4 regions of the Pseudomonas sp. HS6-2 genome follow, and region 1 is predicted to be linked to each of the others. Evidence: riboswitches for the same ligand, from Rfam matches in the RefSeq annotation. Region 1 holds a riboswitch; each other region holds the start of a gene.
The links. Region 1 has a riboswitch for cobalamin ahead of ACOKS3_RS17950 (TonB-dependent receptor). Riboswitches for the same ligand answer to the same signal wherever they lie in the genome.
Positions count from the first base shown of each region.

Region 2: linked by a shared signal. The riboswitch ahead of ACOKS3_RS15550 (CbtB domain-containing protein) and the one ahead of ACOKS3_RS17950 (TonB-dependent receptor) in region 1 are both predicted to bind cobalamin.
Region 3: linked by a shared signal. The riboswitch ahead of cobW (cobalamin biosynthesis protein CobW) and the one ahead of ACOKS3_RS17950 (TonB-dependent receptor) in region 1 are both predicted to bind cobalamin.
Region 4: linked by a shared signal. The riboswitch ahead of cobO (cob(I)yrinic acid a,c-diamide adenosyltransferase) and the one ahead of ACOKS3_RS17950 (TonB-dependent receptor) in region 1 are both predicted to bind cobalamin.

Region 1 covers NZ_CM143906.1:3,869,022-3,876,808, reverse strand. The annotation lists gene ACOKS3_RS17955 (acetyltransferase domain-containing protein) at 1-1,151, opposite strand, end outside; gene ACOKS3_RS17950 (TonB-dependent receptor) at 1,293-3,410, opposite strand; cobalamin riboswitch at 3,520-3,725, opposite strand; gene ACOKS3_RS17945 (GNAT family N-acetyltransferase) at 3,760-4,329, opposite strand; gene ACOKS3_RS17940 (carboxymuconolactone decarboxylase family protein) at 4,408-4,752, opposite strand; gene lpxO (lipid A hydroxylase LpxO) at 4,883-5,782, opposite strand; gene thpR (RNA 2',3'-cyclic phosphodiesterase) at 5,940-6,485, shown strand; gene ACOKS3_RS17925 (NAD(P)H-dependent oxidoreductase) at 6,492-7,091, opposite strand; gene ACOKS3_RS17920 (TetR/AcrR family transcriptional regulator) at 7,185-7,784, shown strand.
Region 2 covers NZ_CM143906.1:3,343,943-3,351,729, reverse strand. The annotation lists gene cobM (precorrin-4 C(11)-methyltransferase) at 1-385, opposite strand, end outside; gene ACOKS3_RS15560 (cobalamin biosynthesis protein) at 416-808, opposite strand; gene ACOKS3_RS15555 (CbtA family protein) at 826-1,518, opposite strand; gene ACOKS3_RS15550 (CbtB domain-containing protein) at 1,526-1,711, opposite strand; cobalamin riboswitch at 1,827-2,050, opposite strand; gene ACOKS3_RS15545 (hypothetical protein) at 2,209-2,358, shown strand; gene ACOKS3_RS15540 (hypothetical protein) at 2,522-2,836, opposite strand; gene ACOKS3_RS15535 (hypothetical protein) at 3,085-3,453, shown strand; gene ACOKS3_RS15530 (hypothetical protein) at 3,675-4,004, shown strand; gene osmE (osmotically-inducible lipoprotein OsmE) at 4,021-4,386, opposite strand; gene ACOKS3_RS15520 (NADH:flavin oxidoreductase/NADH oxidase family protein) at 4,426-5,661, opposite strand; gene ACOKS3_RS15515 (MerR family transcriptional regulator) at 5,762-6,187, shown strand; gene ACOKS3_RS15510 (hypothetical protein) at 6,259-6,456, opposite strand; gene ACOKS3_RS15505 (quinone oxidoreductase family protein) at 6,675-7,655, shown strand; gene ACOKS3_RS15500 (TauD/TfdA dioxygenase family protein) at 7,669-7,787, shown strand, end outside.
Region 3 covers NZ_CM143906.1:2,941,674-2,949,460, reverse strand. The annotation lists gene cobN (cobaltochelatase subunit CobN) at 1-594, opposite strand, end outside; gene cobW (cobalamin biosynthesis protein CobW) at 598-1,665, opposite strand; cobalamin riboswitch at 1,762-1,970, opposite strand; gene fni (type 2 isopentenyl-diphosphate Delta-isomerase) at 2,416-3,462, shown strand; gene ACOKS3_RS13715 (LysR family transcriptional regulator) at 3,514-4,428, shown strand; gene madM (malonate transporter subunit MadM) at 4,447-5,211, opposite strand; gene madL (malonate transporter subunit MadL) at 5,217-5,618, opposite strand; gene mdcH (malonate decarboxylase subunit epsilon) at 5,682-6,599, opposite strand; gene ACOKS3_RS13695 (malonate decarboxylase holo-ACP synthase) at 6,596-7,210, opposite strand; gene mdcE (biotin-independent malonate decarboxylase subunit gamma) at 7,212-7,787, opposite strand, start outside.
Region 4 covers NZ_CM143906.1:4,830,699-4,838,485, forward strand. The annotation lists gene ACOKS3_RS22550 (cobyric acid synthase) at 1-661, opposite strand, end outside; gene cobD (threonine-phosphate decarboxylase CobD) at 658-1,650, opposite strand; gene cbiB (adenosylcobinamide-phosphate synthase CbiB) at 1,643-2,551, opposite strand; gene bluB (5,6-dimethylbenzimidazole synthase) at 2,548-3,198, opposite strand; gene ACOKS3_RS22570 (cobyrinate a,c-diamide synthase) at 3,195-4,490, opposite strand; gene cobO (cob(I)yrinic acid a,c-diamide adenosyltransferase) at 4,487-5,098, opposite strand; cobalamin riboswitch at 5,218-5,439, opposite strand; gene ACOKS3_RS22580 (hypothetical protein) at 5,605-6,183, shown strand; gene ACOKS3_RS22585 (C40 family peptidase) at 6,275-6,808, opposite strand; gene ACOKS3_RS22590 (C40 family peptidase) at 6,948-7,586, opposite strand; gene hda (DnaA regulatory inactivator Hda) at 7,714-7,787, opposite strand, start outside.

The DNA of each region.
Region 1 (7,787 bases):
CAGGCGATGTCACGCCGACGCGCCTTGAGCCGGGCGAACCAGCGCACGGGCAGGTACAGCGCAACGGCCAGCAACACCGCGCTTAGCCACACCGCGCCGATGCCGTCGAAGCCGAAGTAGTCACCATGGTTGAGGCCCAGCAGCGCCACGCACGCCAGGTACAGCAACTTGAGCACGTACAGGTGCAGCAGGTAGAAGAACATTGGCGCTGACCCGAACACCGCCAGGGCGCTGATCCAGCGGGCCAGCCCGGCGCGCTCGAAGGCGCGCAGCAACAGCAGGCCGCAACCCAGGGTCAGGGCCAGGAACAGCAGCGAGGGTGGGTACTTGGTGATGTTGAAGAAGCTCATCAGCGTCTGGGTGACGCTCGGGTAGCCGCTCCACGGCGCCTCGCCGTAGCCGTTGTAGATGCGCAGCACCATGAAGCCGAGCAAGGCGATGACACCGGCCAGCAGCAGGCGGTGCTGGCGCTCGCCGCCGTCGCTGCCACGGGCGAACCACGGGCCGAGGCCGTAGCCCAGGGCGATCACGCCGATCCACGGCAGCACCGGGTAGGAGGTGCGCAGGCGCAGGTTCTCCGAGACGTCGAGCCAGCCGCGGTCATGCAGGATCGCCCACGGCACATGCAGGGCCGATTTCACGCCGAAGTGCAGGCCATCGAACAGGTTGTGCCCGGCGATGATCAGCGCGCCCAGGGCGAGCAGGGCAGGACGCGGCAGCCACACCAGCAGCGACAGCGCGATCATGCTTACGCCAATGGCCCAGATCACCTGCATGTAGACCACGCTCGGCGGCAGCTGGAAGGTCCAGGCGAAGTTGACCAGAGTGAACTCCAGCACCACCAGGAACAGCCCGCGCTTGAACAGGAACGCCGACACATCGCTGCGGCCTTGGTATTTCTCGCCATACAGCCAGGCCGACAGGCCGGTGAGCAGGACGAACACCGGGGCGCACAGATGCGCCAGGGTGCGGCTGGCGAACAGCGACGGGTCGGTGGCATCGATGGTCATCGGATCGCTGACCTGGCGGTGCAGGAAGAAGGTTTCACGTACGTGGTCGAGCAGCATGAACAGGATCACCAGGCCGCGCAGGGCATCGATGCTCTGCAGGCGCTGGGTGAGCTGAGTGGGGAGGGCTGAGGCGCTGGTCATGGAGGGGTCGCAGGCAGGAATGAATGTCAAATGAAACGTTATCTTATAACTATTTCATTTTCTTCCGATAGCGTTTTTTTGTGTCGCCTGTGCCGGCCTCTTCGCGGGGCGATCCGACTTGTCCCGCGAATGGCCATCAAGTCAGAAGGTGTAATCCACGGTAGCGAAGTAGGACCGCGGCGCGCCCATCACCCACTGCTCGTCACTGAATACCGACGCCACATACTCGCGATCGAACAGGTTGTTCACCTGCAACCCCAGGCGCACATCCGGCAGCACCTGCCAGCCAATGTTGGCATCGACCACGGTATATCCCGGCGCACTTTGGCTATTGGCCGTGTTGGCATAACGCTCATCCACATACCGCGCGCCAATCCCGGCCTCGACTTGCTGGTCGAAGCCTTTGCTCAGCCACAGGTTGGCCGTGCGCCGTGGCACATTGGCCGGGCGGTTGCCGGCACGGTCTAGTGCAACGCCATCGACCACCTCGTCGAAATCATCGTACTTCGCCCGTACCAGCGCGGCATTGGCCGACACCTGCCACTGCTGCCCCAGGGCCAGTTCCAGCGACGCCTCCAGGCCGTTGGAGGTCTGCTGCCCGGCCTGTTGCGCCTCGTGGGTGATCGGGTCATCCACCAGCAGCTTCTTCTTGACGATATGGAACGCCGCCAGCGTCCACTCGCCACGGCCCTCCCAGAAGCGCTGCTTGAGGCCTAGTTCGGTCTGCTTCGCTTCGGTCAGGTCGTAGTGCATCTGCGACGGGCTGAGGCTGACCAGGTTATCCACGCCGTCCTCGCTGGTGGAGTACTGGCCGTACAGCGACAGATTGTCGTTGAGCGCGAACACCAGCCCGGCGCGCCAGTTGCCGCCCTGCAGGCTGCGGTCGCTGCGGCTGCCGTCAACCAGGTTGTCGCGGTCGATGTTGTTCTGGTCGCGGCGTACGCCGGTCACCAGCGACAGGCGCTCGCTGAGCTGCAGGCGGTTCTCGGCGAACATGGCAAAGGTGTGGGTGGTGGACAGCGTCTGCGGGCGGGTTGGCGAGTCGCTGTGGAACCAGCCTGCGGTCGGCTGCCACGGGTCGATGTAGTCGCCGCCCACGTCGTTGTAGGGCCGGTTGCTGTCGACGTTGAAACGCACCTTGTTGTATTCGACACCGACCAGCGTCTTGCTGGCCAGGCCGAACAGGCTGTGGTCGAAGGTGAAGGTCTGGCGGTCGCCGATCTGCTCCTGATTGTGCTTGATCTCCAGGTAGCTCTGACGCTCCAGCATCGCGCGATCGGCGTCCCAGCTGTAGTTTTCGGCATTGCGCCAGTGGCGGCGGCTCTTGATGTAGTAGAGCTGGTTGCTGGCACTGAGCTGGTCGTTGATCGTCCAGTCGGTGGTGAAGCGGGTCCACTCGTCGTGGTAGCGTTGCTCGTCGTTCTGGATGTTGTAGTTCTTCTTGCGCAGGCTGCTGCGGTAATGGCCGTCGATCAGCGGCGTGCCGTAGTAGTTGGCGGGCTGGGCGTCGCCGCGCTCGTGGGCGAGGGTGAAGCTCAGGTCGTCGCTGGCATCGAAGCGCAGCGCGGCACTGAGCGCCAGGCTGCGCGAGTCGGTGCGGTCGACCCAGCCGTTGCCGCCCTGCTGGTTCAGGGTCAGGCGGTAGCTCAGGCGTTCACTGAGGCTGCCGCCGCTGTCCAGCCCCAGTTGTTGGCGATCCCAGGAACCGTAGCCCAGCCGCACGCGGTTGCGGATGTCGCCAGCGAAGGTTTTTTTCGGGATCACGTTGACCACCGCGCCGGTCGCGCCTTCGCCATACAGCACCGAAGCCGGGCCGCGGATGATGTCGATCTGCTCGACCATCCACGGGTCGACCGGGAAGGTCTGGGTGCCGGCCCCGGTATACAGGCGCGCGCCATCGAACAGGGTCATCACCGAGCCATGGCCGGTGAAACCACGCGCCGACAGGCCGGTGCCGCCATCGCCCGGGTTGCCGATGAAGGTGATGCCGGGCGAGCGGGTCACGGCGTCCTGCACGGTGAGGTTGTTGCGCTGCTTGATCTGTTCGGCAGTGATACTGCTGGTGCTGGCCGGGGTTTCCAGGGCAGTGAGGTTCAGCCGTGAACCGGCCTCGGTCGGCGTGGCCAGGTCGACGCGTTGTGGGTCACCGCTATCGGTGATGGCCGTGGAGGGGAGGTTCAGCACGGGTTCGTCGGCCAGGGCTGGCAGCGTGACGGCCAGGCAGGCCGCCAGGGGTTGAAGCTTGAGGAATCGGGACATGTCGTTCCACTGCTGCAGGAATGAATGGATCCCGGTGGAAAACACGCAAAGGCACACCACGCGTGCAGGGGCGCACGCGGATACCGGCCTGCGCCCGCCCACCGCGGGTTGCCAAGTGAGGCTTCAGGCCGGTCTCCGGGCTTGCGAGGGGCATGAGGCCTTCACCTTCCCATGCTGGCGCACAGTGGTGTGTCGAAGGCATCGCTCGCTTACCGTTGCGGGGGCAGCGCCGGACTTGTCGTGAACCACGACGCACCGGCTTCCCGTTTCACCCTGCGTACGGCGGCGCAGGACACCTGAAACTGGCGGGCATCTGACCATCGAATGGCCAGCACGTCAAATGTGCGTGTCAGCGCCCTCGGCGGCGCGACACCCGTGCTTCGATGTTCTTGCGCCCGATCAGCAGGGGAGGCTTTTCCACCACCGGCTCATCGGCCAGCCACTTGTACATCACCAGGCAGTCGACCAACCTGAGGCGGGCATGGCGATAGGCTTTGGGCAGGCGGCCAACGGTCTCGAAGCCGAGCTTGGTCCACAAAGCCACCGCCACTTCGTTGCTCGCCACCACCGAATTGAACTGCAATGCCAAAAAACCTTCCTGGCGCGCCAACTTCTGCGAGTGCTCGCACATCAGCCGGGCCACGCCACGGCCACGGGCGGCGTCGCAGACCATGTAGCCGCAGTTGCCGACATGGGCGCCAGGGCCGGCGGCGTTGGCCTTGAGGTAGTAGGAGCCGAGCAGCTCACCATCGGCTTCGGCCACCAGGGTGTGCAGTGGCAGTTGCAGCCACAGCTGGCGTGCCTGCTCGACGTCCAGTTCGGGGTCGAAGGCGTAGGTTTCGCGGGCCTGGACGATGGCCTGGAAGGTCGGCCAGAAACGCTCGAAGTCTTCGGGCGTCATGGGGCGGATGTGGATCATGGCGGTTCCTGCAATGGCTAGGCCGCCAAGTCTGGGTGGCGCGGCGCCGTCGCGCAAGGGCGGCGACGCCGTCGGGCTTCAGCCGTTGGCCTTGCCCACCGCATCCATGGCGCGGGCCGAATAGACCAGCGCGGCCCCGGCATTCATCGCCACGGCCACACCCAGCGCCTCGGCGATCTCTTCACGGGTGGCGCCGTGCTTGACGGCCTGTTGCGAGTGCACGGCGATGCAGCCGTCGCAACGGGTGGTGACGGCCACGGCCAGGGAGATCAGTTCGCGGGTTTTGGCGTCCAGGTGGTTGGTCTTGGCGCCCGCGCCGCTGGCGGTCATGTAGCCGGCCACGGTGTCGGGGGACAATTGCTTGAGATCGCCGATGCCGGCCATCAGCTGCTTACGGTAGGCGTCCCAGTCCATCATGCTCATCGTCTTCACCTTGGAAAGGTTGCGAGTGGAGCTTTCATGCTAGTCGAAGCGTGGGAAGTGAGGCTTGTACTTTGGTGCTGGCTGGCTTGAAACGGCCAAACAAGGCCGTTTCTGCCATTGCCAACGTGCGTCAGATGTAGACGAACACCAGCACCAGAGCGGCGACCACCAGCCACTTTTCCAGGTAGTAGCGCATGCGGTTGCGCTTCTTCAGCGCCTTGCCACGCTCGCGAATCTTGTAGATACGGGTGAACAGGCGGTTGATGCCACCGGTCTTGTCGCCGGCGTCGTTGGGCGCGGCGGCGGCGGCCATGACGTTGCGGCTGAACCAGCGGTTGAACGCGGTGGCCCAGCGGTACTTCAGCGGGCGCTCGATGTCGCAGAACAGGATGATGCGGTTGTGCTCGGTGGTGTTGGCGGCATAGTGGATGTAGGTCTCGTCGAAGACCACGCCCTCGCCATCGCGCCAGGAGTACTTCTCGCCGTCCACGTCGATGTAGCAACCGTCATCGTTCGGCGTGTCCAGGCCGAGGTGGAAGCGGTACGAACCGGCGTACGGGTCACGGTGGCGGACCAGCTTGGCACCCGGTGGCAGGGTGGCGAACATCGCCGCCTTGACCGTGCCGATGCCTTGCAGCAGCTCGGTAGTGCGGGGGCACAGGGTCATGGCCGACGGGTGGCTTTCGCCGTACCACTTCAGGTAGAAGCGCTTCCAGCCGGTCTTGAAGAACGAATTGAAACCGACGTCGTCATAATTGTCGGACTTCTTGATCTCGCCCACGTGCAGCAGCTGCTGGCCTTCGGCACGAATCTCCTGCCAGTGCTCCATGAGCGGCTGCAGTTCCGGGAACGCCTCGACCGGCAGGTAGGGCTTGGCCGGGTGCTTGGAAAACAGGTACAGGAAGCTGTTGACCGGGGCCAGGAAGCTGGAATGGTCGCCCAGCTGACGGGTCAGCTTGTGGCGCACCCGACCGCGCAGGTGAACATAGGCGATCGAAAGGACGAAGATCAGTACGAGTGCAATTTTCATGGACGGTTACTTGTCGAAAAATGGCCATGCGCCATGGCATAAGCTCGCCAGCATAAACAATCATGGGGGCAGTTTGTACTTATTGTTACGTTAATGCGGGGCGACATTGGTGTAAGGCCCTATAGCGTGCAAAAACGTTTCACGTGATGGAGTTCACATGATTCAGGACATTCGCCCGAGTGGCACCCCGTTCAAAAGGTTGTTCTTCGCCTTGCCTGTCAGCGACGCCCAGCGCCGTGCGATCAGCCAGTGGCGGCGCGGTTTGAACCTGCGCAGCGGCAAGCCGGTGCCGAGCGAAAACTTCCACCTGACCTTGCTGTTTCTGGGGGATGTAGATGCGGCGCAGGTGCCGGCCATCTGCGCGGCGGTAGACAACTTGGTGCGGCCGGGGGCGCCGCTGCGCCTGCTGCTGGACCAGCTGAAGACTTGGCAGCGCGCCAATGTGCTGGTGCTGGAGCCGCAGGACACGCCGGCCGCCTTGCGCCAGCTGATCTATGGCCTGCAGCAGGCGTTGCTGCCGATGGGGTTCGAAGAACAGGCCCGCGAGTACCGCCCGCACCTCACCCTGTCACGGGACTTTCGCGGCCAGGCCCCGGAGGCGGCTGTGGCGCCTGAGTTCCATCTCAGCGCCAGGCATTTCACCTTGTATGAATCGCGCAAGGGCCGCTACTGGCCGCTGGCGCAATGGCCGCTAACCGACTAGCGCCGCTCAGGCGATCTGGCTGCGGGCCGGCGTGAACAACTGCTCGCCCAAGGTGCGGGCGGTACGCAGGTGCAGGGCGGCATCCGGCCCTTCGCTGTCATCCAGGAGGGTCGAACTGAGCACCTCGGCGCCGCAATAATCGAAGATGCCATGCTCGATCTGCACGCGCATCGCCTCACCGTAGCCATGGCGCTCGAAGCTGCTGGCATCGGCACCTGCCACACCGACCAGGTGCACCTTCATGCCACGCAGTTTCTTGGTAGTGACGCCGCCCTGGTAGTCGAACGCCCAGCCATTGCTGAACACCCGCTCGACCCAGCCTTTGAGCAAGGCCGGCAGCGACCACCAGTAGATCGGGTAGACAAGCACCAGGGTATCGGCGCGGTCGATGCGGGCTTGCTCCAGCAGCACGTCGGCCGGTGGAGCGGCCAGGCCCCGGTGCACGGCGTGGTCAGCCAGACCGAAACGAGGGTCGAAGCCTTCGCGGGCCAGGTCGGCGATTTCGCTACCGTGGCCGGCGCTGGCCAGGCCGTCGGCAATCTGCCGGGCCAGGGCATGGGTAAGGGACTCGGGGTCGTGATGGCCGATGACGATCAAGGCTTGCATGGTGGTCTCTCCAGTGTGAAGGTGCTTTGCTGCCTTGAGCGCTATATACTCAAGGCAAGTTACGTTTAGTAAGTTACTTTTGGTAGGTAATTGATGTCAAGCGATGACAAGGCTCAGCCACGCAAGCGACTTTCCCGGGAAGAGCGGCGGCGCCAGCTACTCGACGTGGCCTGGCAACTGGTGCGCGAGGAAGGCACCGAGGCCCTGAGCCTCGGCCGCCTGGCGGAGCAGGCCGGAGTCACCAAGCCGGTGGTGTATGACCATTTCGAGACCCGCACCGGGCTGCTGGCGGCGCTGTACCAGGATTACGATGCGCGCCAGTCGGTGATGCTCGCGCAGGCCCTGGACGGCTGTGAGGCGACCTTGCCGGGGCGTGCCGGGGTCATTGCCGCGGCCTATGTCGATTGTGTGATGAGCCAGGGGCGGGAGATGCCTGGGGTGTCGGCGGCGCTGGCCGGGTCGCCGGAGCTGGAGGCGTTGAAGCGGGCCTATGAACAGCCGTTTCTAGACAAATGCCGCGCAGCGTTGGGCGAGTTTGCACCGACAAGGGGTGAGATTGGCGCGGCGGGCATGCGCCTGCTGGTGGGCGCGGCCGAGGCGCTGTCGCAGGCGGCTGCGGCAGGTGAACTGGAGGCGAAGCAGGCCAAGGCCGAGTTGCAGGCTGCGATCATTGCCATGGTCGAGCGGCAGTGAACC
Region 2 (7,787 bases), 530 kb from region 1:
CTACTTGCGGCAGGGTCAGTTCGCAGCCGAGCAGTGCCGCGCTGGCGGCGGTGGCAGTGACGCCGGGGATGATCTGGTAATCGATGCCCAGTTCGCGCAGATGGCGGATCTGCTCGCCGATGGCCCCATACAGGCTGGGGTCGCCACTGTGCACCCGGGCCACGTCTTGGCCATTGGCGTGTGCGGTGCGGATGGCGTCGATGATTTGTCCGAGGTGCAGTTCGGCACTGTTGATGACCGTCTCGGCTTGATGCCCTTCGAGCACCGCCGCGGGTACCAGCGAGCCGGCATAGATGATCACCGGGCACTGACGGATCAGGCGTTGGCCCTTGACCGTGATCAGTTCCGGGTCGCCGGGGCCGGCGCCGATGAAGTAGACCGTCATGGCGGATCCTTGAATAGATGAAAGAAGCGATTATCCGGCACAGGCCAGTGCCAGGGTAGCGCGGCCGCGCACCTGGCGGGCCACCCTGAGTGCGGCGCCGGCGTGACTGAGGTTGGCCAGGGCCAGTGCCGTGCTCTCGGCGACGCCCCAGCAGCCGCTGTGGGCGTAGGCGATTGCGGAGCGATGGCTGAGCTGGGGTTCATACGGCTGCAGTTGCTCGGCAGTGAAAACCTCCAACGGCAGGGCGTAGCGTGCGGCGAGTTGCTGCAAACCTGGCTCGTCGGCCTTGCCAGCGATGCTGGCAAAACCGCGAAGTGCTGTGGCGCTCAGGCCGTGACGCTGCAGCACTTCATGCAGCAAGGCGTCGAGGGCGTCCGCCGAGCAACCCCGACGGCAGCCGAAGCCGGCGTACAGCGCCGGCAATGGCTGATCGATGGCCATCAGGCGTGGCTAGAGCGGCGATACAACCAGGCGCTGAGCAGGCCCAGGGCCACCCAGAAGGCCGCGTTGGTCAGCCAGGAAGCGATCTTGAACTGAGCCTCCAGGGCTTCGGGGGCCAGGCTTTCGTGGACTTCCGGCTGCGGAGCGCCGATTACGTGCGGTACCACCAGCAAGACGGCGCCCAGTGCCTTGAGCAAACCATGGCGTGCGAACACCAGCAGGGCCAGGCCCAGTGCGGTCGCGGCTGCGGTGCCGACCCACCAGCTCTGGCGCTGACCGAGGTCGGCGGCAGCTGTGCCTGGCAGTTCCGGTGGCAGGCCCAGGGTTGGAGCCAGGCAGAACACGGCAAAACCGGCCAGTCCCCACAGCGCCCCAGTGCTGGTACGGCCTGGCTCATGCAGGCTGTACAGGGCGGCGAGGATCAGGGCAAAACCGACGGCAACCACCAGATTGCCGCCGGTGGTCGACAGGATGCGCTGCCAGCCATCTGCTGGCGACCAGGCTTCCTCGCTGTGGCTGTGGCCAGCGCTGGCCTTTTCGCCGTGGCTGTGTTGCTCGGCTGCGGGGGCCGCCGTTTCATAGGTTTCCGCCTCGAGGATCAGCGGTGCGACCCAAAAGCTCTGCAGCAGGGTCAGCAACAGAGCGGCGAGCAAGCCGCTGAAACCGGCAGTGCGGGCGATACGCTTGATCATGGCAGCCTCAGTGGCAAGGGAAGGCGGCGCTGTGGCGGGTGTCGTGCGCGGCGTTGTGCACGGCTTCGATGTGCGAGAACCCGGCAAAGTACACCAGGCACAGGCCGAGCAGGCTGGCACTGACGGCGATGACCACGCGCTGGCTGAGGGTGACGGGGGTAGTAATGCTGTGTTTGGCGCTGGTGATGGGCATGTCGCGATCCTCTGCTTTGCTTTTTGCTTTTGCTTTCTAGAAGGCAATGGGGACACGCGCGGCAGCCCCGGGCACGGGGCGCCCGAGGGAATGCGACAGCGCCCGCCCACCGCGGGGTGTTCATGAACGCCAGGCCGGTCTCCGGGCTTGCGAGGAGGAGCAGGGCTCCTTGAAAAGCATCACCTTCCCATGCCGGACTGCGTGGCACAGTGGTCTGGACGCTTCGCTCGCTTACCGTTGCGGGGGCAGCACCGGATTTGCCCGGCCCTGGCAAGGGCCTGCGACGCACCGATTTCCCGTTTCACCCCCAATGGGGGCACCTGACGCAAGGCGTAAGGAGAGCACGCGGTGAAGGTGGCGTCAAATGCAATGGCATTGAACCGGGGGGCAGGGGGCATCATGAAACAAGATCAGCGGCTGACGCCCGGCCCGAACCTCTGTTTTTTGCACAGTCCAACGTAAGCAAGGCCTCGCTTCGCCTGGCTGGAGGTACGCACATGAAACGCAAGACTGCATGGGTTGTCGTGTTGTCCGGGTTGTTGTTGCTCAGTGGCTGCTGGCCTTACTGGCACGACGGGGATCACCACCACCACCGGCATTACTACGATGAAGATCGCGGCGGGCACCAGGACTATCGTCGTTACTGATGCAAGGCGGCATTGGTTATCCACACTGGCAGGTGGCTGGATGTTCATGCCGCCAGGTGGCGGTGGTGGGCATGGTGGGGGACATGGCGGCCCACGCTGACTGTACTGAAGCAGACGGCTGTTCGCTCACCGGCCAAGGGCTGGGCGGATAGCCCGGCTGCCGTCATGATTCTTCGAGCAACCGCCCAGGGTTGAAGAAGAACGATGCAATCATGACGGCGCTGATCACACCCAAGGCGTCCGCGACCAGCAACAGGAATTCGCTGCCAGCCCCCGGCAGCGCCTGCTGGCTGATGGCGAAGCTCGTCCCATGGGGGAAAGCTGCGATGCCCAGCAGGGCCAGCGCCAACGCGGCTGACAGCAGCTTGCTGTAGGTCCTGCCGAACGCCAGCGTGTAGGCCCAGAACACAAAGATGCTGAACACGGCAAGGCCTGTTGAAATCACGAACTGGGCGAGTATTTCCAGCCACCACACCATGGACCTCTCCTGAACGGTGCATTTGGTCGATACGCATCAGAATCATGGCTGATTGAAATCGTTCCGCTCGGCTAAAGAAATAATGCGAAAGTCGCAAAGTTGCCAGTCATGGGCCATTGCCCATATAGCAAACAAGAATATTGTGCTGTGCACTTTGCGCAGTACCATGGGCACACGAGAACTAAAAAAGGGCGTTCGGCTTGGCCACTCTTTCGTCAGTTATCGATGGGGCAGCAGGAGCGTGTCGCGTGAAGCGTTCAAGATCGGTCGCAGGCGCAATACTGTTAACCACTTTCGCCACGCTGTTGATGGGCGGGTGCGCACAGAATCGGGATGTACGGGATGGCCATGATTATACGTCCGGTACTACCGACAGAAGCACACCCGTTTATCTAGGGTGTGTCAAAGGCGAACTTCAAGGTAATGTGAAAACCTATGAGGTCGATGGCGACAACTCGGTGAAACTGTACGTCGAAAGTACCGACCCTACCCAGGCCGCTGGTTTGGTAGAACTGCGCGGAACGGGGACCGAGCGTCAGTTCACGGCCTACCAGCGCGACGCCTGGTACGACCATGGCAGGCTGCTCGATGCTGCATTGATGTGTAAAAAAGCCTGATCCATTGATCTGCAAGTGCAAAAAGCCCGCGCACATGAGAGCGGGCTTTTTGCGATGGGTGCTGATCCATCAGCGGGGTTCATTCTAGGGGATAGGGCCGTCTTGCCCATTCGACGGAAGTCTTGCGCGGTTGCAATCAAGCCTGCGCACGACCTTGGTGGATTACTCCTGTGGCTCGATCCCGGCTAGAATGGCCCATGTTCCAGTCAGGTTAATCGCAAATGCCAACCGTTCGTATCCTCTTCTGCGCTGCACTCGCTGCAAGTCTTGTTGCGTGCGCCAACCCGGGCAAGCCCACTGCCAGTAAGCTCACTGCAAAATCCCCGGATGTGTACGCCGCCTGCGTACTGCCAAAGTGGCAGGCACTGTCCCCCCAGACCACGCAAAAGTCCATCAGCCATGGTTATCGGCTGACTGCACCGAGTGCCGTCACTTCAGACGAGGTGCTGGAAGTGGTCGAGTATCACGATGGCAGCCGGGCAACTTTCTACAAAGGCAGCTTTCTGTCGAGTGACAAGCTGCGCATGGCCGCCAGAGAGTGCCTTGAGTGACCGGCTGCCGGGTGCCTCAGTAGCCTGAACCTCCCATACCGCCCATGCTGGGTAATGCCTGCCGGGCCTTCTGCTGGGCATTGCTCCATTCGGCGCAGGTCATGAAGCTGGTCTTGTCGACCTTCCCGGCCTGATCGAAGCTGACCATGTAAGGTTGTTGCTTCTGCCCCGGTTTGCTCAGCATGTAGTCGAAGCACGTTCCAGGCACTACCGTGCGCTCGGACTGGGCGCCCGGTTTGCCACCTATTTGCAGTACTTGCTCTTTGCTCATGCCGGTATCGACTTTGGTTACCAACGGCTGGTCATGGTAAGTGGATGCGTTACTTGAACAGCCAGTGAGCACTGACAACGTCAGTATCAGCGCACAAGTTGATTTGTTCATGGCAGTGCTCCTGTCAGAGAACGCCGTTGCGGAACAGCATCAATCCAGTCGGCTATTCATCATACGCTTGTATTGCTTGACCCGACGCAGCGTGCACCACTGTTCCAGCAGCAGGGCGCGCAGCGGGGAGGCCTTGGCCTGGGGTTTGCTGCCGGCGGCGAGCCGGCGCATCTGCAACTTCACCAGCGCCATGTAGGCAAGGGCGGCGAATGCCTTGCGCTTCCAGCGGATCGGCGGCAGTTCGGCCAATGCGTTGGTCTCGCCGTTTTGCCAGCGCCGGGGCAGGGTGGGGTCGACCGCCAGAGCGGTGGCAATGCCTGCCATCGCCACGCCATTGGCGAGCACCTGTTCGACCACCGCCAGGCGACGGATGCCACCGGTGACCATCACAGGCATGCGGGCAATCGCGGCAATGTCGCGGGCGAAATCGAGGAAATAGGCCTCCCGCGCCAAGGTTCGGCCATCCCGGGCATCGCCTTGCATGGCCGGTGCTTCGTAGCTGCCCCCGGACAGCTCCACCAGGTCCACCGGCAGTTCGTTCAGCCATAGCACGACCTGGCGCGCATCTGCCGGTTCGAAACCGCCGCGCTGGAAGTCAGCCGAGTTGAGCTTGACCGCCACGCTGAAGCCGGGAGCCACCACCTCGCGCACCGCCTTCACCACTTCCAGCAACAGCCGTGCACGGTTTTCCAGGCTGCCACCCCAGCGGTCCTGGCGCCGGTTGGTCAGCGGCGAGAGGAACTGGCTGAGCAGGTAGCCGTGGGCGGCGTGTATCTGCACACCGCTGAAGCCGGCTTGTTCGGCCAGTGCCGAAGTGCGGGCGAAGCGCTGGATCAACGCGGCGATTTCGCTTTCGTCCAGGGCCTTGGGCTGCGGGAACAGTTTCGACAACCCGCCCATGTTCAGTGCCACCGCCGAGGGTGCCACGGTTGGCTGGCCAAGGTTGGCCTGCATTTGCCGCCCGGGGTGGTTGATCTGCATCCAGAACTGCGCGCCTTGGGCGCGGCCTGCTACGGCCCATTGGCGAAAACGTTGCAACGGCTGGCTGTCATCGAGCATCACGCCCCCTGGCCCGGTCATGGCGCTGGGGTCGATCATGACGTTACCTGTCAGCAGCAAGCCGGCGCCGCCTTCGGCCCAGGCCTGATACAGGCGCAGCAACTGATCGGAAGGGGTCTGGTCCTGATTGGCGAGGTTTTCTTCCATGGCCGCCTTGGCAATGCGATTGGGGATGACGCTGCCATTGGGCAGGCACAGGGGCTGGAACGGGGTCATGCGATATTCTCCAAGGTAGCGCCGGGCGTCGGGCGGGTTGGGTTTTGGAGAAGGCTAAGGTTAAAGTAAACCTTAAGGTCAACAGAGAATTTCACCCAGCATGAGAATTGGCGAACTGGCCCGACGCACGGGCCTCAGCGCATCGCGTATCCGTTTCTATCAAGCCAGCGGGCTGATCGAGGCCAGGCGCCTGGGTAACGGTTATCGGGATTTCCCAGAGCAGGTGGTGAGGTCACTTGAGATCATCACCTGCGGGCAGCAGGCGGGCTTCAGCCTTGAGGAAATGCGCAAACTGACCAGCGCAGCTGGCGACGGCGCGGCGCGGCACGATCGGCTGCTGGCAAGCCTCAAGCGCAAGGTGGCCGAGATCGAAGCGATGCAGCTGCGCCTGGCACAGAACCGCGCGCAATTGCTGGCAGTGATCGCTGGCATGGAGAGCAAGCCACAGGGCTTGGATTGCGACGAAAATGCCCAGCGCCTGATCAATGGCTGGCAGGAAGGTGAGGCCGACAAGCCGCATCAATGATGATCGTGTTTTCCGTGAGGGCCGGATTTGCGGCCCTCACCGATGGCGGTCAAGGTAGCTGACTACCTGGCCTACTTTGCCATGTTCATGTTTCGGCACTGTACCTCGGCATCCGTCTTGTTCGGGTAACTGGGTTTGAGCCGCTCCTTTTCCTGAGTGTCGTAGATATCGAAACCACCGCATACGGCCGCCGCGTAGTAGCGGGTGCCGATGCGGAACGACTGCTTTTCGATGGGCACAGCCGGAACGATAACAAATCTTGTTTGCATGTTTCGTGCCTCCCCAGGCAGAGAGTTAAGTATTAGTCGGGCCTTTGTTAACCATCAAGACGGCTCATGAAGAAAAGATTGCAGGCTCAGCCCTGGCCTCTGTCATCAAATGAAAACCCGCTGTCGCCCGATGCGAAGCACTCCGCACCCCGAGCGCTTACATTCCAATGACCCAGAACTGACGCCCTGCGTCCAGATCGATGATTGGAGTGACAAGCATGTCAAAAGCCGTACGTTTCCATCAGACCGGTGGCCCCGAAGTGCTGCGCTACGAGGATGTCGAGGTCGGCGATCCCGGCCCGGGGCAGGTGCGCCTGCGTCACGTGGCGGTTGGCCTGAACTACGCCGACACCTATTTCCGCAATGGCACCTACCCAATCCCGCTGCCCAATGGCATCGGTGTGGAAGCCTCCGGCGTGGTGCAGGCGCTAGGTGAAGGCGTAACTCAGGTGGCGGTGGGTGACCGGGTCACTTACACCGGCTTTCTCAACACCCTCGGCGCGTATTGCACCGAGCGGCTGATCCCCGCCGCAGCGCTGATCAAGCTGCCGGAAACCATCGCCTTCGAAACCGCCGCTGCCATGACCATGCGCGGCCTGACGGCGGCCTACCTGATGCGCCGGCTTTACGCCTTCAAACCGGGCGACACCGTGCTGCTGCATGCGGCGGCGGGTGGCGTCGGCCTGATCGTCGCGCAGTGGGCGCGGCTGCTGGGGCTGAACGTGATTGGCACGGTGTCCACCGAGGCCAAGGCCGAAGTCGCCCGCAGCCATGGTTGCAACCAGATCATCAACTACAGCGTCGAGGATGTGGCCAGCCGTGTGCGTGAGCTCACCGATGGCGTCGGCGTCAACGTGGTGTTCGACAGCGTGGGCAAGAACACTTTCATGGGTTCGCTCGATTCGCTCAAACGCCGTGGCCTGATGGTCTGCGTCGGCACCGCCTCTGGCACCATCCCGCCGTTCGACCCACAGTTGCTGGCGATCAAGGGTTCGCTGCAGCTGACTCGCCCGGCACTGGCCGACTTCATTGCCGACCCTGCGGAAAAGGCCGACCTGGCCGGCGAGCTGTTCGACCACGTCAGCAGTGGCCGCATCCGCATCGAAATCAACCAGCACTATGCCCTGCAGGACGCCGTCCAGGCCCATCGCGACCTGGAAGCGCGCAAGACCACCGGCTCGTCGATCTTCGTCATCTGAAGAGGGCAACCACATGCACATCGAACAACTGAGCTGTGCAATCGGCGCCGAGATCAGCGGCGTCAACCTGGCTGACGCGATCCACGATGACGATCTGTTCGAGAAACTGCGCGCGCAGTTGCTCAAGCACCG
Region 3 (7,787 bases), 930 kb from region 1:
TTCGGGGTTCCACTGGCGGTACCAGTCCTCTGGCAGCGCACCAGGTTTGCGCGGGTGATACACAGAAGTCCGCGGCAAAGGCTGCGGTTCGTCCCAACGGTAATCGCGCCCCAGCCACTGGTTGGCCAGGCACTTGAACAGGTTGACGGCGTTGCTCTTGCCGCCTTGGCGCAGGTAGTGCCAGAGGCGCTCGGCCGGCTCGCCGGTGACTGTTCCGAGGCCGGTCAGCTCCGGGTCCGGGCGGTCATCGCCGGGCACCAGAATCAACTGCACGCCCCGTGCCGCCAGCTCGACCAATTGTTCGACGCCATAGCGCCAGTAACCGACACCGCCGTGCAGCGACACCAGGATCACCTTGGCATGGCGCAGGACCTCATCGACATACAAATCGACCGAGGCATGGTTCTGTACCTGCATCGGGTTGGCCAGGCGCAGGCTGGGGAAATCGTCCGGCAGTTGCTCGGCGGTTTCGGCGAGCAATGCCAGGTGCGAATCGCCGCTGCAGAGGATCACCAGATCGGCGGGTGTCTGGCCGAGGTCGGCGATGCTATCGTCCGGCACGAAGCCGCCGGGCTGGGTCCGCAGCAGGTGCATGGGTCAGGCGCCCAAGGCCTGGCGCAGGCGCGCTTCCAAGTGCACGGCATCGAGGTCCTGGCCAATCAGCACCAGACGGGTGATGCGTGGCTCGTCGGCGCGCCAGGCGCGGTCGAAGTGCTTGTCGAAACGGGTACCCACGCCCTGCACCAGCAGGCGCATCGGCTTGCCGGGGATGGCCGCGAAACCTTTGGCGCGCAGGATGCCGAACTCCACCACCAGCTGGGTCAGGGCATCGAGCAGCAGGCTTTCGTCGGCTTCGGGCAGGTCGATGGAGATCGAGTCGAAGGCGTCGTGGTCGTGATCGTCGTGGTCATCGCCGTCATGGTGGGAATCGTGGTGGGTACGACGGCCATCGATGTGCGCCTCGGCCTGCGCGCCCACGCCCAGCAGTACTTCCAGCGGCAGCCGGCCGCTGCTGGCCTCGATCACCTTGACCGCCGGTGGCAGCTCCTCGGCCACTTCGGCACGGACCTTGGCCAGGCCTTCGGCGTCGATCAGGTCGGCCTTGTTCAGCACCACCAGGTCGGCGCTGGCCAGCTGGTCGGCGAACAGTTCGTGCAGCGGCGATTCGTGGTCCAGGTTGGGGTCGAGCTTGCGTTGTGCGTCGACCTGGTCCGGGTAGGCGGCAAAGGTACCCGCGGCCACGGCCGGGCTGTCGACCACGGTGATCACCGCGTCGACGGTGCAGGCGTTGCGGATTTCCGGCCACTGGAAGGCTTGCACCAGGGGCTTGGGCAATGCCAGGCCGCTGGTTTCGATGAGGATGTGATCGAGGTCGCCGCGGCGTGCGACCAGCTCGCGCATCACCGGGAAGAACTCTTCCTGCACAGTGCAGCACAGGCAGCCGTTGGCCAGTTCATAGACGCGGCCGCTGGCTTCTTCCTCGGTGCAGCCGATGCTGCATTGCTTGAGGATTTCGCCGTCGATGCCAAGCTCGCCGAATTCGTTGACGATGACCGCGATGCGGCGGCCCTGGGCGTTGTCGAGCATGTGGCGGAGCAAGGTGGTCTTGCCCGAACCGAGGAAGCCGGTAACGATGGTGACGGGGAGCTTGGCCAGTGTTTTCATGTCGCGTTGCCCTTGGCAGGTTGGCGCGGGCACACGGGACGAAAGCCGCGGGCCAGGCCGGGCTTGTTCGCCACCGGATCACCCCGCCCGGTTTAAAGTCGAATTCGTCTCGAGGCAGGTCTCCTGGCTTGCACCGTTCCAGCTCTTCGCAGCAAGAAGCTGGCGGGACGACGCCTTCCCGCGCGCGGCGCAGTGGCTGTGTCGATCCGTTGTCGGTGCGCACAGTTGCGGGGGCAGCCGCGGCTTGTACCGCGTTCCCGTCTTAGCTTCGGCAGGGCCGAAGAACCTCGAAGTCGCAAGGCTACGCGGGGGGTGGCGGGGGGTCAACTGGTGTCCGCCGAAAACCTTGCAGCGCTGACAGATCGAGCGCCGCCCGCGCGGCGCATCGCGAGCTTTGCTCGCTCCTACGTTTGTTTCGGGCCAGTTATTCCTGTGGGATTTGCGCGCGAACGCCTTGGCGCATGACGCGATATCGCGTCGTACCAACAAGGCGGTCGCGCGCGCCTGTCACAGGCATTACTGTCCCGAAACAAACGTAGGAGCGAGCAAAGCTCGCGATGCGCCGCACGGGCGGCGCGCGATCTGACAGGCGCTGCAAAACTACCGGCGAACACCTGCCAGCCCTCACACAATCACAAACCAAGCATCCATTGAAAGGAACCGGTGGCACACGCCAATGCCTGATGCTGTGCCAATTTTCAACTTATCTATATGTTGTATCCCTGCTGCCCCCATCGAAACGGAGCCGGCATGAAGAAAATCCCGCTAAGCCAACGCAAGGACGATCACCTGGATATCGTGCTGACCGCCAGTACCACCGCGCACGGCGTGGACCCCGGCTGGTCGGCGCTGCGCTTCGAGCACTGCGCATTACCCGAGATGGCCCTGGACGACATTGACCTGAGCACCGAGCTGTTCGGCTGTGCCCTGCGTGCCCCGCTGCTGATCAGCTCCATGACCGGTGGTGCCGAACGCGCACGCTTCATCAACCAGCACCTCGCCGAAGCCGCCCAGGCACTGGGCATCGCCATGGGTGTGGGCTCACAACGGGTAAGCCTGCGTAGCGACCAGGACCAGGGCCTGACCGACGAACTCCGACGCCTGGCACCGGATGTGCCGCTACTGGCCAACCTCGGCGCCGCCCAGCTGCGAGAAGCCGACGGCCTGGACCTGGCGCGCCGCGCAATCGACGCCCTGCAAGCCAATGCCCTGATCATCCACCTGAACCCCCTGCAGGAAGCCGTACAGCCTGAAGGCGACCGTGACTGGCGCGGCGTACTCAAACGCATCGAAACCCTGACCTCCCAACTGCCGACGCCGGTGATCGCCAAGGAAGTCGGCGCGGGCATTTCACCCCGCGTGGCGCGCATGCTCTGCGACGCAGGTGTAGCCATGGTCGATGTAGCCGGTGCCGGCGGCACCAGTTGGGCAGCCGTGGAAGCCGAGCGCGCCAGCACCGCCGCCGAGCGCGAGGTCGCCATAGCGTTTGCCGACTGGGGCAACCCGACCGCGCACTGCCTGCTGGCGGTACGCCGCGCCGTGCCGGAAATCGGCCTGATCGCCTCCGGCGGCGTGGCCAACGGCGTCGATGCCGCCAAGGCCATTCGCATTGGTGCCGACCTGGTTGGCCAGGCAGCCCATGTACTGAGTGCGGCGATGATCTCTACTCAGGCAGTGGTGGAACATTTCGAGATTCTTCTGCGCCAGTTGCGTATCGCCTGCTTCTGCACCGGCTCGCGCAACCTTGCGCAACTGCGCCGGGCGCGCTTGCTGCCGAGCAACCTGACGCCGCCATGACGCTTGCAGCTGTGGCATGATCAGCGGCTCCCTTCCTACGGGCCCCTGTGCATGCTGATCGACGAAGAACTGACCCTGAAAAAGCTCGAGACCTTCCTCGCCTTCATGCGCAGCGGTAACCTCGGCCGCGCCGCTGCCGATCTGTCTACCAGCGCAGTGAGCGTGCACCGCGCCATCCACTCCCTGGAAAGCGCCCTGCGCTGCCCGCTGTTCAAGCACGAAGGCCGCCAGCTGATCCCGCTGGAAAGCGCCTACGTGCTGGAGAAGAAAGCCCGCCAACTGATCCAGGACGCCGAGCAGATGGTGCGCCAGACCCGCGAGGCCGCCGGGTTCTATGCCGAGCGTTTCCGCCTCGGCGCGCTGTATTCGCTGACGGTAAAGACCGTGCCGAAGCTGGTGATGGGCCTGAAGCTGCGGCGCAGCGAACTGAATATCGACCTGACCCTGGGCTCCAACGTTGACCTGCTGCAACGCCTGAAAAACCACGAGCTGGAAGCCATTCTGGTATCTCTGGACGAAAGCGTCGCGGACCCGGCCTGCGAACAGCTGCCGCTGTTCTCCGACGACATTTTCCTCGCCGTGCCGACCGATTCACCGTTCGCCGAACAGCAGGAAGTGGACCTGGCGGACCTGGCCGACTCCACCTTCATCACCTTGACCCAAGGCTTCGCCACCCACCGCGATGGCGCACGGGTATTCCAGCAGGCCGGGTTCGAGCCAAAGGTGGCGATGCAGGTGAACGACATCTTCACCTTGCTGAGCATGGTCAGTTCGGGGGTTGGGTTCGCGCTGCTACCGGGGCGGATCGCGGCGGTATACGAGAACCGCGTGAAGTTGATTGCACTGCAACCGCGCTACCGGCTGCAGCAGCATATCGGTGTGGTCTTTCTGAAGGCCCGGGAACGGGAGCCGAACTTATTGGCCTTGTTGGCCGAATGCCGAATGTACAGCGCCGCCCTGGCTTGAGCCTGAGCGGCGCAGGCCTCATGCCGCAACCGCCCGCATGATGAAGAACAGCAGCGAAGGCCCAAGCAGGCAGCCCAAGGCCGTGTAGAACGCCGCCGTCAGGCAGCCATAAGGCACCAGCTTCGGGTCGGTGGCCGCCAGCCCACCGGCCACACCACTGGAGGTGCCCATCAGACCACCAAAGATCACGGCAGTGCGGGGGTTGTTCAGGCCGATCATCGGCGCTACGAAAGGTGTGACCACCATCACCAGGATTGCTTTGACCAGCCCGGCGGCAATCGACAGCGCCATCACTTCGGAGCTGGCCCCGATGGCAGCACCGGTCACCGGGCCAACGATGTAGGTCACGGCACCGGCACCGATCGTGGTCAGGCTGACCGCATCGGTGTAACCGAATGCCATGGCCACACCGACGCCCGCGACAAACGACACCCCAATGCCAAAGAACAACGAAACGACTCCCGATACTCCGGCACGCTTGAGTTCATCGATGTTTACACCGAAAGCCGTGGCGACAATCGCGAAATCACGCAACATCGCGCCACCCAACAGGCCGATACCGGACAGCAGCGGAATATCCACCAGCCCTTTCTGCCCGCCTGTGAGCACCCCGCCGAAATAGCTCAGGACCAGGCCCAGGAAGATCGCGATGGCCGAGCCGTGCAGGCGGCCTCGGGTAAGCCTGGCGGACAGCCAGTAAGAGAGCCACATGGTCACACCAATGACGGCAAAGCCACTCACCAGCCCATAACCACCGATTACCTTCATCATGGATTCGTACATGGCGATCACCGCTGTGGCGTTGTCAGAGGTTTGTCTGCAACCGGCTCAGGCTTTTTTTGGCCCAGGCGGTCCAGCAGCGGCACCATGGCGAAACTGGCCACCACCGCAACGGTACCTGCAAGAATCGCCATAGGCCCGCCGGACAGCGCGCCAAATACGTTCTGCTGAGCGGCCATGGCCACCACGATGGGGATATAGATGGCGCTCCAGAACTCCACGCCCTGTTCGGACTTGGCCGTGATCAGGCCGCGCTTGTTGAGGTAACTGCCGATGAAGATCAGCAGCAGCATGGCAATGCCCACTCCGCCGACGTTGGCGGGCACGCCCAGAAGCTTGCCCAGCAGCTCGCCGATAAACAGGCCCACAAGGGTACACAAGGCCAGGAAGGCCACACCGTAGATAATCATTATTGTTGTCCTCGCGTTGGGTCGAAGTTGCTTGTTGTTGTCCTTCGAAAAACACGGCGTTTGTCAGTGTTGATTCACCTCCTGGCGCAACAGCGCGTCGACGGTGTCCCAGCGAGTGGCTTCGAGGGCAACCACCCTGCCCTGTTCGAACACCGGGCGGGCCAGGCCGCTGAGCACGCTGCCCGGCGGCATCTCCAGGTGCAGTCGCACGCCGCGTTCATAGGCGTTGCGCAACGTAGCACGCCAGTCGACCAGCCGGGCCATGTTGCCGGCCAAGTCATCGCGCAGGCGCTGAGGATCGAAGATCGGCCGCGCACTGCTGCTGCTCAGGTAGGTGATGCGCGTGCGCCTTAGCTCTACGTCGGCAAAGGCCGTTGCCAGCTCGGCGGCCGGGCCGTCGAGCAATGCGCAGTGGGACGGCACGCTCACCGCCAGGCGCCGGGCCACACCCTGGCCGCGGCAACGCGCCTTGGCAGCGACCTCAGCCATGGCTGTGTCGCTGCCGGCGATGACGATCTGGTTGTCGCTGTTGAGGTTGGCCAGGTACACCTCGCCACCCACTTCCTCCAGCAAGCGTTCGACACTACTCAAGTCGACGCCGCTGAGGGCGGTCATGCCGTAGCCCTGGGGGTAGGCCCGCTGCATCAGCTCGCCACGCAAGGCCACCAGGCGCACCGCATCGACGAACTCCAGTGCCCCGGCCGTCACGGCGGCGGGATAAGCACCGATGGACAGGCCGGCCACATAGTCTGGTGCCGGGCTGCGCTGCAGCAGCCAACGCGCCCAGGCCACCCCGGCCAGCAGCAGGCAGAGCTGCACGGCACGAGTCGACTGCAACGCCTGATGGCTGTCGAGCGCCGCGACCTGTTCGCCCAGCGCCTCACTGGCCTCTTCCAGTAACAGCGTGGCGCCCTCGGGCAGGCGCTGCAGCATGCCAGCCTGTTGCGCGCCCTGGCCAGGGAAGGCGAACAGGCTGCTCACGCTGCACACTCCAGCGCATTCCAGGGGTCGGCGACAAGGCGTGCGCCGTGGGCTGACTTCAGCAACACCCGGCGCGCCAGGCCAGCCCACTCGCGCAGGGCCACGGCACCGGCTGGCGTTTCCAGTTGCACATCGATACGGCACGGGCCGCAATCGAGAATATCCAGCAACTCGCGCGCCTTCGCCCGGTCCATGAGCTGTGGCGCGCGCACCAGCAGGTCGAGGTCACTAGCGTCATGCACGACATTACAGCCGGTGGCCAACTGGTAACCGACGCCTCCCGTCGGCCCCCAAACCAGCCCGCAGGCATCGAGCACCGGTGCCACCGAGACCAGCGCCCGCAAAGCTGGCCAGGGGCTCTGCCCCGCCCCGCGCAACGACTCGGGGGTCAACTGCCGCTGGATATCGCGCACGCGCATCTGCACGCCCAGGCGCTGCTCACGCCCCTGCCCGCGCACGCCCACTGCCACCCAGCCGCTGGCACAGGCGGCACGCCGCACCACCACCGGCTGCCCGGCTGCCAGTGCCCGAACAGCCCAGGCAGGCGCATCGGCAGGCAGGTCGGCCGGGGGCATGCCCCAGAGCAGGTCATGTGGCTGCGGCAGGTTCATCTCAGGCCTCCTGCCACTGGCTGCGCAGGCGGGCGCGCACGTCGCGGGAGGCGCTGCGGTGTTCACCGTTCAGGCGTGACTTGAGGTCAGTCGAATGGCCGATATCACGCACAGCCTCGGCCAGGCAGGCACGTACCTGGGCAATGTCAGCAGCACTCGGTGCATCGGCCCTCTCGACCTGCAGGCGCCGCCAGAGCAGGCCCAAAGAGGCGTAGCTGGCAAGATCATAGGCCATCGGCGGCACCTCCGCGGCCAACGCCTCCAGTTGTTCGACACTGCGCAAGGTGATCCGCGCTGCGGCCGCCTTGCCCATGGCATGCACCATCACCCCACTGTCATCCAGGGCTATCAGCCGTTGCGCCTGATAGCCATGGGCCAGGAAGGCACCGGACATGGCCTTGCCGACCAGCAGGCCAATCACCGGGTGCCCCGCCAGGCGCGCCTGGGCGTAGGCCTGCACGGCGGCGGCCAACGCCTGGTGGATACCCAGGGCTTCTTCACGGCGGCCATAGGCCTGGCTCGGCACATCGATGATCGCAACGATGGCGCGCTTCTCGCCCTCGCGGTCCAGCTCGAC
Region 4 (7,787 bases), 960 kb from region 1:
CCAGTACCGGTTTGCCAGTACGTTGCTGCAGCCAGTCCAGGCCCGGCTGCAGCAGCGCGATATCGCCGCGGAAGCGGTTGATGACGAAGCCCTTGACCCGCGCCTGCTCGCTTGGCGACAGCAGTTCGAGGGTGCCTACCAGGTGAGCGAACACCCCTCCACGATTGATGTCGGCCACCAGGATCACCGGGCAATCGACCGCCTCGGCAAAGCCCATGTTGGCGATGTCGCCGGCGCGCAGGTTGATCTCGGCCGGCGACCCAGCCCCCTCGACCATCACCACCGGGTAGGCCGCACTGAGGCGCTGATGCGAGGCCAGGACCGCCTGCATGGCGATGGCCTTGTAGTCGTGATAAGCCACCGCGTTCATGCTGGTGACCGCACGACCATGGATGATCACCTGGGCACCCGTGTCGCTGTTGGGCTTGAGCAGCACCGGGTTCATGTCGGTGTGCGGTGCCAGCCGGCAGGCCTGGGCCTGCACGGCCTGGGCACGGCCGATTTCGCCACCGTCGGCGGTCACCGCGCTGTTGAGCGCCATGTTCTGCGGTTTGAACGGCACCACGCCGACGCCCTGGCGCAACAGCCAGCGGCACAGGGCGGTAACTAGCGTGCTCTTGCCGGCATCGGAGGTGGTGCCTTGCACCATGAGGGTGGTCATGCCGTTTCCTTCTGATAATCGGCCAAGGCCTGGTCCAGGCGCTGCTCGTCTGCGGCAGTTGCCGGCAGGCCAAGGCGCACGGCGGCCGGCTGCTCGAACAGACGCACGAGGATGCCGCGGCGGGCGAGAAAGTCATGCAAGTGGGCTGCGCGCTCGCTGCGCACGTACTGGAACAGGTCACAGCCGCCGCTGGGCGCCAGGCCGTAGCTTTGCAGCAGCGTTGCCAGGCGTTGACTGGCCTGGGCGCAACGCTCGATCTGAGCCTGATGAGCCGCGTGGTCGGCAAAGCACGCTTGCGCCAGCACCCGGGTCGGGCCACTGACAGTCCAAGGCCCGAGCAGCGCTGCAAGCCGTTGCAACAGCGGCAGCTCGGCCACTACGCAGCCCAGGCGCACACCGGCCAGACCAAAGAACTTGCCAAACGAACGCAGCACAATCAGGCCTGGGCGCTCGGCGCACTCAGCCACGCTGTGTTCGGGTGAGTTATCCATGAACGCTTCGTCCACCAGCAGCCAGCCGCCACCCTTCGCGAGCCGCGCATGCCACGCCAGCAACTGCTCACGGGATACAAGCCGCCCGGTCGGGTTGTTCGGATTGACCAGCACCAGCACGTCGAGCTGATCGAGCTGCGCCTCGACCTGGCTTTCATCCAGCTCGATCAAGTGATGCCCCGCCCGCTGCCAGGCATGCGGGTGCTCGGCGTAGCACGGCGTCAGCACACCCACGCGCCCCAGCGGGCGCAACAGGGGCAAGGCCTGGATGGCCGCCTGGGAGCCTGCCACCGGCAACAGTTGCCGCACGCCATAATAGTGTCGCGCAGCGTCTTCCAGACCGTCGTCGGCTTCCGGCAAGCGGGCCCAGGCGTCCAGCGGAATCGGGGGAATCGGGTAAGGCCAGGGGGCAATGCCACTGGATAGGTCCAGCCAGTCTTCGCGGGCGATTGCGTATTGCCGCACTGCCCGCAGCAGGCGGCCACCATGCTCAAGCATTCAGATAGGCTCCCACGCAGATCAGCAGTACCCATAACCAGACGCCACGCTGCACCAGGCTCCAGCCGCGCTCGATGGCATCGGTATCGGCCATCGGCCCTTCACCCAGGCGCGGGCGCTCGTGCAGTTCACCGTGGTACACCGCCGGGCCGCCCAGTTCGACACCCAGCGCACCGGCGCCGGAGGCCATTACCGGCCCCGCGTTGGGACTGTCCCACAGCGGCGCCTGCTTGCGCCAGCAGGCCAGGGCCAGGCGCGTCTTGCCCAGCAGCGCGTAGGTCAGCGCCACGAGCCTGGCAGGAATATAGTTCAGCCCATCGTCGATGCGTGCGGCGCACCAGCCGAAGCGCTCGAAGCGTGCATTGCGGTACCCCCACATCGCATCCAGGGTATTGCTCAGGCGGTACAGCACCACCCCCGGCGCACCGGCCACGACGAACCAGAACAGCGCGGCGAACACCGCATCGCTGCCGTTTTCCAGCACCGATTCGGTGGCTGCGCGCGCCACGGCGGGCTCGTCCAGTTCGCGGGTTTCACGGCTGACCAGATAACCGACACGGCGCCGCGCCTCTTCCAGGTCACCTTGGCGCAAGGCGTTGGCCACCGGCAGCACATGCTCGCCGAGGCTGCGCAAACCCAAGGCGCAATACAGCGCCAGCACGTCCACCAGCCAGCCGACATAGGGCAGCCAGGACAGGATCAGCGCCACCAGGGTCAGCGGTATCACGGCCACGAACCAGGCGCTCACGCCATGGCTGCGCCAGCCGCGCCCACCGGCATTCAGCCGGCGCTCCAGGCTCGACGCCAGGTTGCCGAAGCCCACCAGCGGGTGCCGGCGCTGCGGCTCGCCCAGCAGCGCATCGAGGGCCACTCCAACCACAGTCAGCAAGGCCACGCTCATGGGCGCTCTCCCCATTGGTTCTCGAACAGCATTTCACTCAAGGGGCGTTCTTGCGCCCAGTTTTCCTGCACCAGCATGGGCTGAGCGTAGAACTCGCTGACCGGCCCCAGGCACAACACCGCCACCGGCTTGGCGCCAGCGGGCATACCCAGCAGGGCGGCCAGGGCCTGCGGGTCGAACAGCGATACCCAGCCCAACCCCAGGCCCTCGGCACGGGCGACCAGCCACAGGTTCTGGATGGCGCAGGCCAAGGAGGCCAGGTCCATTTCCGGCAAGGTGCGGCGGCCGAAGATGTGGGGCTCGCGATTGTCCATCAACGCCGCGACCAGCACTTCGGCGCAGTCGCTGATGCCCTCGACCTTGAGTTTCATGAAGTCATCGGAGCGCTCGCCCAGGGCTTCGGCGGTACGCACCCGCTCCTCCTCGACCAGGCCCTGAATGCGCCCGCGCAGCTCGCGTTGAGTGATGCGGATGAAGCGCCAAGGCTGCATCAGGCCGACACTGGGCGCCTGGTGCGCGGCAGCCAGCAGGCGACCGAGCAGCTCGGGCGCGACCGAGCCACCGGCAAAGTGGCGCATGTCGCGGCGCTCACCGATTGCGCGGTAGATGGCGGCGCGCTCGTCGGCGCTGTAGGCGTGATCGCTCATGGCCGCAACAGCGCCGCCGCCGCCTCAGGGTTGGACGGGAAGTAGAAGTGCACGTAGGAAGCGGTCAGCCGGCCCAGTCGATACACCGCTTCGTTGCCGCGCCCGCCATTGGGGCTCAAGCCCCGGGCGATCGGCTCCAGCTCGGTGGTCGTCAGCGAGTGGTGGTAAGTGTGCCCGCGCAGGGTGCCTTCCGGCAGTTCCACGGCCTGCAGGGCCAGGGCCGCCAGGCGCTTCTGCATGGTTGCCTCGCCTGGCAGCAGGCCCAGCAGTTTGGCACGCTCGCCAGCGACATCGGTCAGCGCATCGAGCAGGTACAGCATGCCACCGCACTCGGCCAGCAATGGCTTGCCCTGGGCATGATGGGCACGGATCGCCTCGCACATCGGCGGATTGGCTGCCAATGCGTGATGATGCAGTTCCGGATACCCCCCTGGCAGATACAGGCTGTCCACCACCGGCAGTTCATGATCGTGCAGAGGGGAGAAAAACGACAGCTGCGCGCCCTGGTCGCGCAGCAGATCAAGGTTCGCGCCATAGGTGAAGGCAAACGCTTCGTCACGCGCCACACCGATGCGTACACCGCTCAGCGACGTAGCACACGGCTGCGGTTCAGGCGCCGCAAAGGCCACTGGCGGCGGCAAGGCAGCATCGCAGCTGGCGCCGAGGGCTTCGGCAGCGGCATCCAGGCGGGCATCCAGGTCATTCAGTTCGCTGGCCTGAACCAGCCCCAGGTGGCGGCTGGGCAGCTCGATGCCGCGCTCACGCGACAGGCCGCCGTACCAGCGCAGGCCCTCGGTCAGGCTACCTTCGAGCAGTTGCGCGTGGCGCAGGCTACCGACCCTGTTGGCCAGCACGCCGGCGAACGGCAGATCGGGCTGATAACGCGCCAGGCCCAGGGCCAGAGCGCCGAAGGTCTGGGCCATGGCCGTGCCGTCGATCACCGCCAGTACCGGCACGCCGAAGTGGCGGGCCAGATCGGCGCTCGAAGGGGTACCGTCGAACAGGCCCATGACCCCTTCGATCAGAATCAGGTCGGCTTCTTCTGCGGCTTGCCACAGCAGTCGACGGCTTTCTTCGGCACCGATCATCCACAGATCGAGCTGGTACACCGGCGCGCCACTGGCCCGCTCCAGGATCATCGGGTCCAGGAAGTCAGGGCCACACTTGAACACCCGGACTTTACGCCCAAGGTTGCGGTGCAAGCGCGCCAGTGCCGCAGTCACGGTGGTCTTGCCCTGGCCGGAGGCGGGGGCTGCAATCAGCACCGCCGGACAGTTGCGCGTTTCACTCACAGTTCGACGCCCTTCTGCGCACGGATACCGGCCTGGAACGCATGCTTGAGCATGCCCATCTCGGTGACGGTGTCAGCCAGCTCGATCATTTCGGGCTTGGCTGCACGGCCGGTGACGATCACGTGCTGCATTGGCGGCCGGGCCTGAATGTCGCTTAGCACCTGGTCGAGGTCGAGGTAGCCGTGCTTCAGGGCGATGTTCAGCTCATCGAGCACCACGAATTGCACGCTCGGGTCTTGCAGCAGCTGGCGCGAGACCGCCCAGGCCGCTTCGGCGGCGGCCATGTCGCGTTGGCGGTCCTGGGTCTCCCAAGTGAAGCCCTCACCCATCACGTGATAGCGCACCTGCTCGGGGAAGCGGCGGAAGAACAGCTCTTCGCCGGTGCTGTTGCGGCCCTTGATGAACTGCACCACGCCGCACTGCATGCCATGGCCCAAGGCGCGGGCAAGCATGCCGAAAGCCGAGCTGCTCTTGCCCTTGCCGTTGCCGGTGAGCACCAGCAGCAGGCCGCATTCGTTGGGGGAATTGGCAATGCGCTCGTCGATGACCGCCTTCTTGCGCTGCATGCGCGCCAGGTGGCGTTCGTCGCGTTCGGTGGATTCGCTCATGAAGGGTTCTCCGCAGGCTGACGCCACGTGAACAGCGGCGACAGGTAATAGGCGGGCAGCCGGAGAACGCGCAGGAGCCGTGACCGGAGCCACGATGCACCGCGCATCACCCTCCGTGATGCCGTTGGCAGTTTCAGGCCGGTCTCCGGGCTCGTGAGCGGGCCATCCGGCCCAGACCTGCGCGCCTTCCCGGGTGCTTTTACCCAGTGGCCCTGCGCAGCTGCTTCTCACCTACCGTTGCGGGGGCAGCGCCGGAATCGCGCCATGCTGGCGGCCACCGGCTTCCCAGTTTCACCCCGCCCAGACGGGGCTGGCAGGGCACCTGAAACACGCGCGAAGGTTAGAGGGTTGCACCGGGAGCGTCAATCGAACGTGGCCTTTTACTTCGGCGCAACAGGCCTGGGTCAATGGCCGATCTGTCAGGTTGTGCCACACTGATCACAGTGATATCACATAGCCATTATTTTGCGCTGAACGCGATCACAACGATAACAGGAGTGCGCAGCATGCAAGGCCAGATCATCAACAACCCGAACCTGGAATTCCTCCGCCCCGTACTGGAACGCTGGGTCGACTGCATCGATCGCTTCAACCAGTTCAATGGCGATGCCGAGTCCCCCTACTGGCATGGCACCCAAGCAAACATCGGCATGCTGGCTGCGGCCGCCTGGCAGGCCGAACTGGCGGCGCTGCAGCAGTTCACCAGCAAGAAACAGCGTGACGAAGGCGAACAGGAGGGGCGCTGCGACCTGTCAATCTGCAGCGCAGATGAAACGCTATACCTGAGCGTCAGCCAGCGCTGGCCGAAAGTCGCGCGGCTGGACATGGCGCCGGCACTGCAGGAAACGACTGCCCTCGCCCGCCACAAGGCGTATGCCAGCCAACTGAAAGCGGGCGCTCTGTTCATCACCCCCTGGAAGGTTGGCCAACATGCCAGCCCCGAGGAGTTGCAGGATCTGGTGGACGACCTGCAAAAGCACACGGCCTGCGCCATCGCCTGGTACTTCCCGTACGCCTACCGCAAGCTGCACAACGAGACAGGGCAGTACTACCCGGGCGTGGCGTTGCTGCTCAAGCAGGCCTGAACCATGCGGCCCGTCCCCCTCACCGAATGTGTATCGGCTTTGCCGCTGCAGCATGGTGAGGGAAGGCGTCGTCGCCGCGGCAGGCGAGAAATCAGGGGTTCTGTGCCAGATGCTCTTGCGGGATAACCCGCTTGGCCTGCAGGTAGGCTTTGGACCAATAGCTGTTGGACAGGTAATCCAGGCGTACTGTACCGCCTGTGCGAGGCGCATGCACGAAGCGCCCTTCCCCGACGTAGATGCCGGCATGGCTGACCTGTGAACCACCACCGGTGGCGAAGAACACCAGGTCACCCGACTGCAGTGAATTGATGTCCACGGTTGGCGCGCGCATGACGATCATCTCGCGTGTCGAGCGCGGCAGGCTGATGCCCGCAGCATCGCGGTACACGTAGCCAATCAGGCCGCTGCAATCGAATCCGGAATCCGGTGTGTTGCCACCCCAGCGATAGGGTGTGCCGACCAGGCCGATCGCACGGATCAACACGTCGTCGGCGAGGGGCGAGCCTTCGGGCTGGCTGTAGGTAACCCGTGGCTGTACCACAGGGGCCGGTGCCGGGGCACGGCTGGAGCAGGCGGCAAGCAATGCCACCAAGGAAAGGAATGCGAAGCGCGCCATCATCGCCATGGCCAGAACTTCCTGTCTGAGACCGAACGGCCGCAGCCGAAAAGAGTTGAGAATTTAGATTAGACGCTTTCTGTAAATGCGCACGGCGGCGAGCTTTTTTTCAAGCTACGCCGCCGTGGCAGGTTATATCATTTTGATATCAGTTGCGCGCGATATTAGTGCTCGGCGCCATGGCCAAGGCACGCTTGGCTTCGATGAAGGTCTTGCTCCAGTAGCGATCACCGAGGCTGTCGATGCGCACACCACCGCTGCGGCGGCTGCTGGAGTGGATGAACTGGTTGTCACCCAGGTAGATGCCAGCATGGCTGACACGGCCACGGCCATTGGTGCTGAAGAACAGCAAATCGCCTGGCTTGAGCTTGTTGCGGGCCACCTTGGGCGCATCGACGTTGATCATTTCGCGGGTCGAGCGCGGCAGGTTCATGCCAGCCTCTTCGCGGAACAGGTAGCCGATGAAACCGCTGCAGTCGAAACCGGAGGCTTCCGAGGTACCACCGAAGCGATAGCGGGTGCCGATCAGCGACATGCCACGCTCGAGGATGCTGTCTGCCAGCACCGGGAGCTGATAAGGCTTGCTGCTGGAGAAGGCCTCCAGGTCATCTTCAGTGGCCTGTTCTTCTTCGCCGAAAACGGACGAAGGCGAAGCCTTGGCCTTGTTGACCGATTGCGAGGCAATCGGGGTGTGATCCTGGGGCTGGGAATCCGGGCCGTGGGCCGCGCAGCCAAAAAGCAGGGTCACGAGTGCGAGTGGCACGAGGGGTGCGAAGCGCTTCAGCATGGGCACGACCGTGTCTGTAATCCTTTAGAAGGGTGAAACTATGCCCTCTATCATGGCCATTTGCAAATTTTATCGAAAAAGATGTGACTTTTTCGTTTTGCACCTCAGAGCCCAGTGTTAACGGGCCTTACCAGCCAAGCGTTTCCTTCAGGAAGGGGATGGTCAGCTTGCGCTGGGCCTGCAAAGAGGCCTGATCAAGGC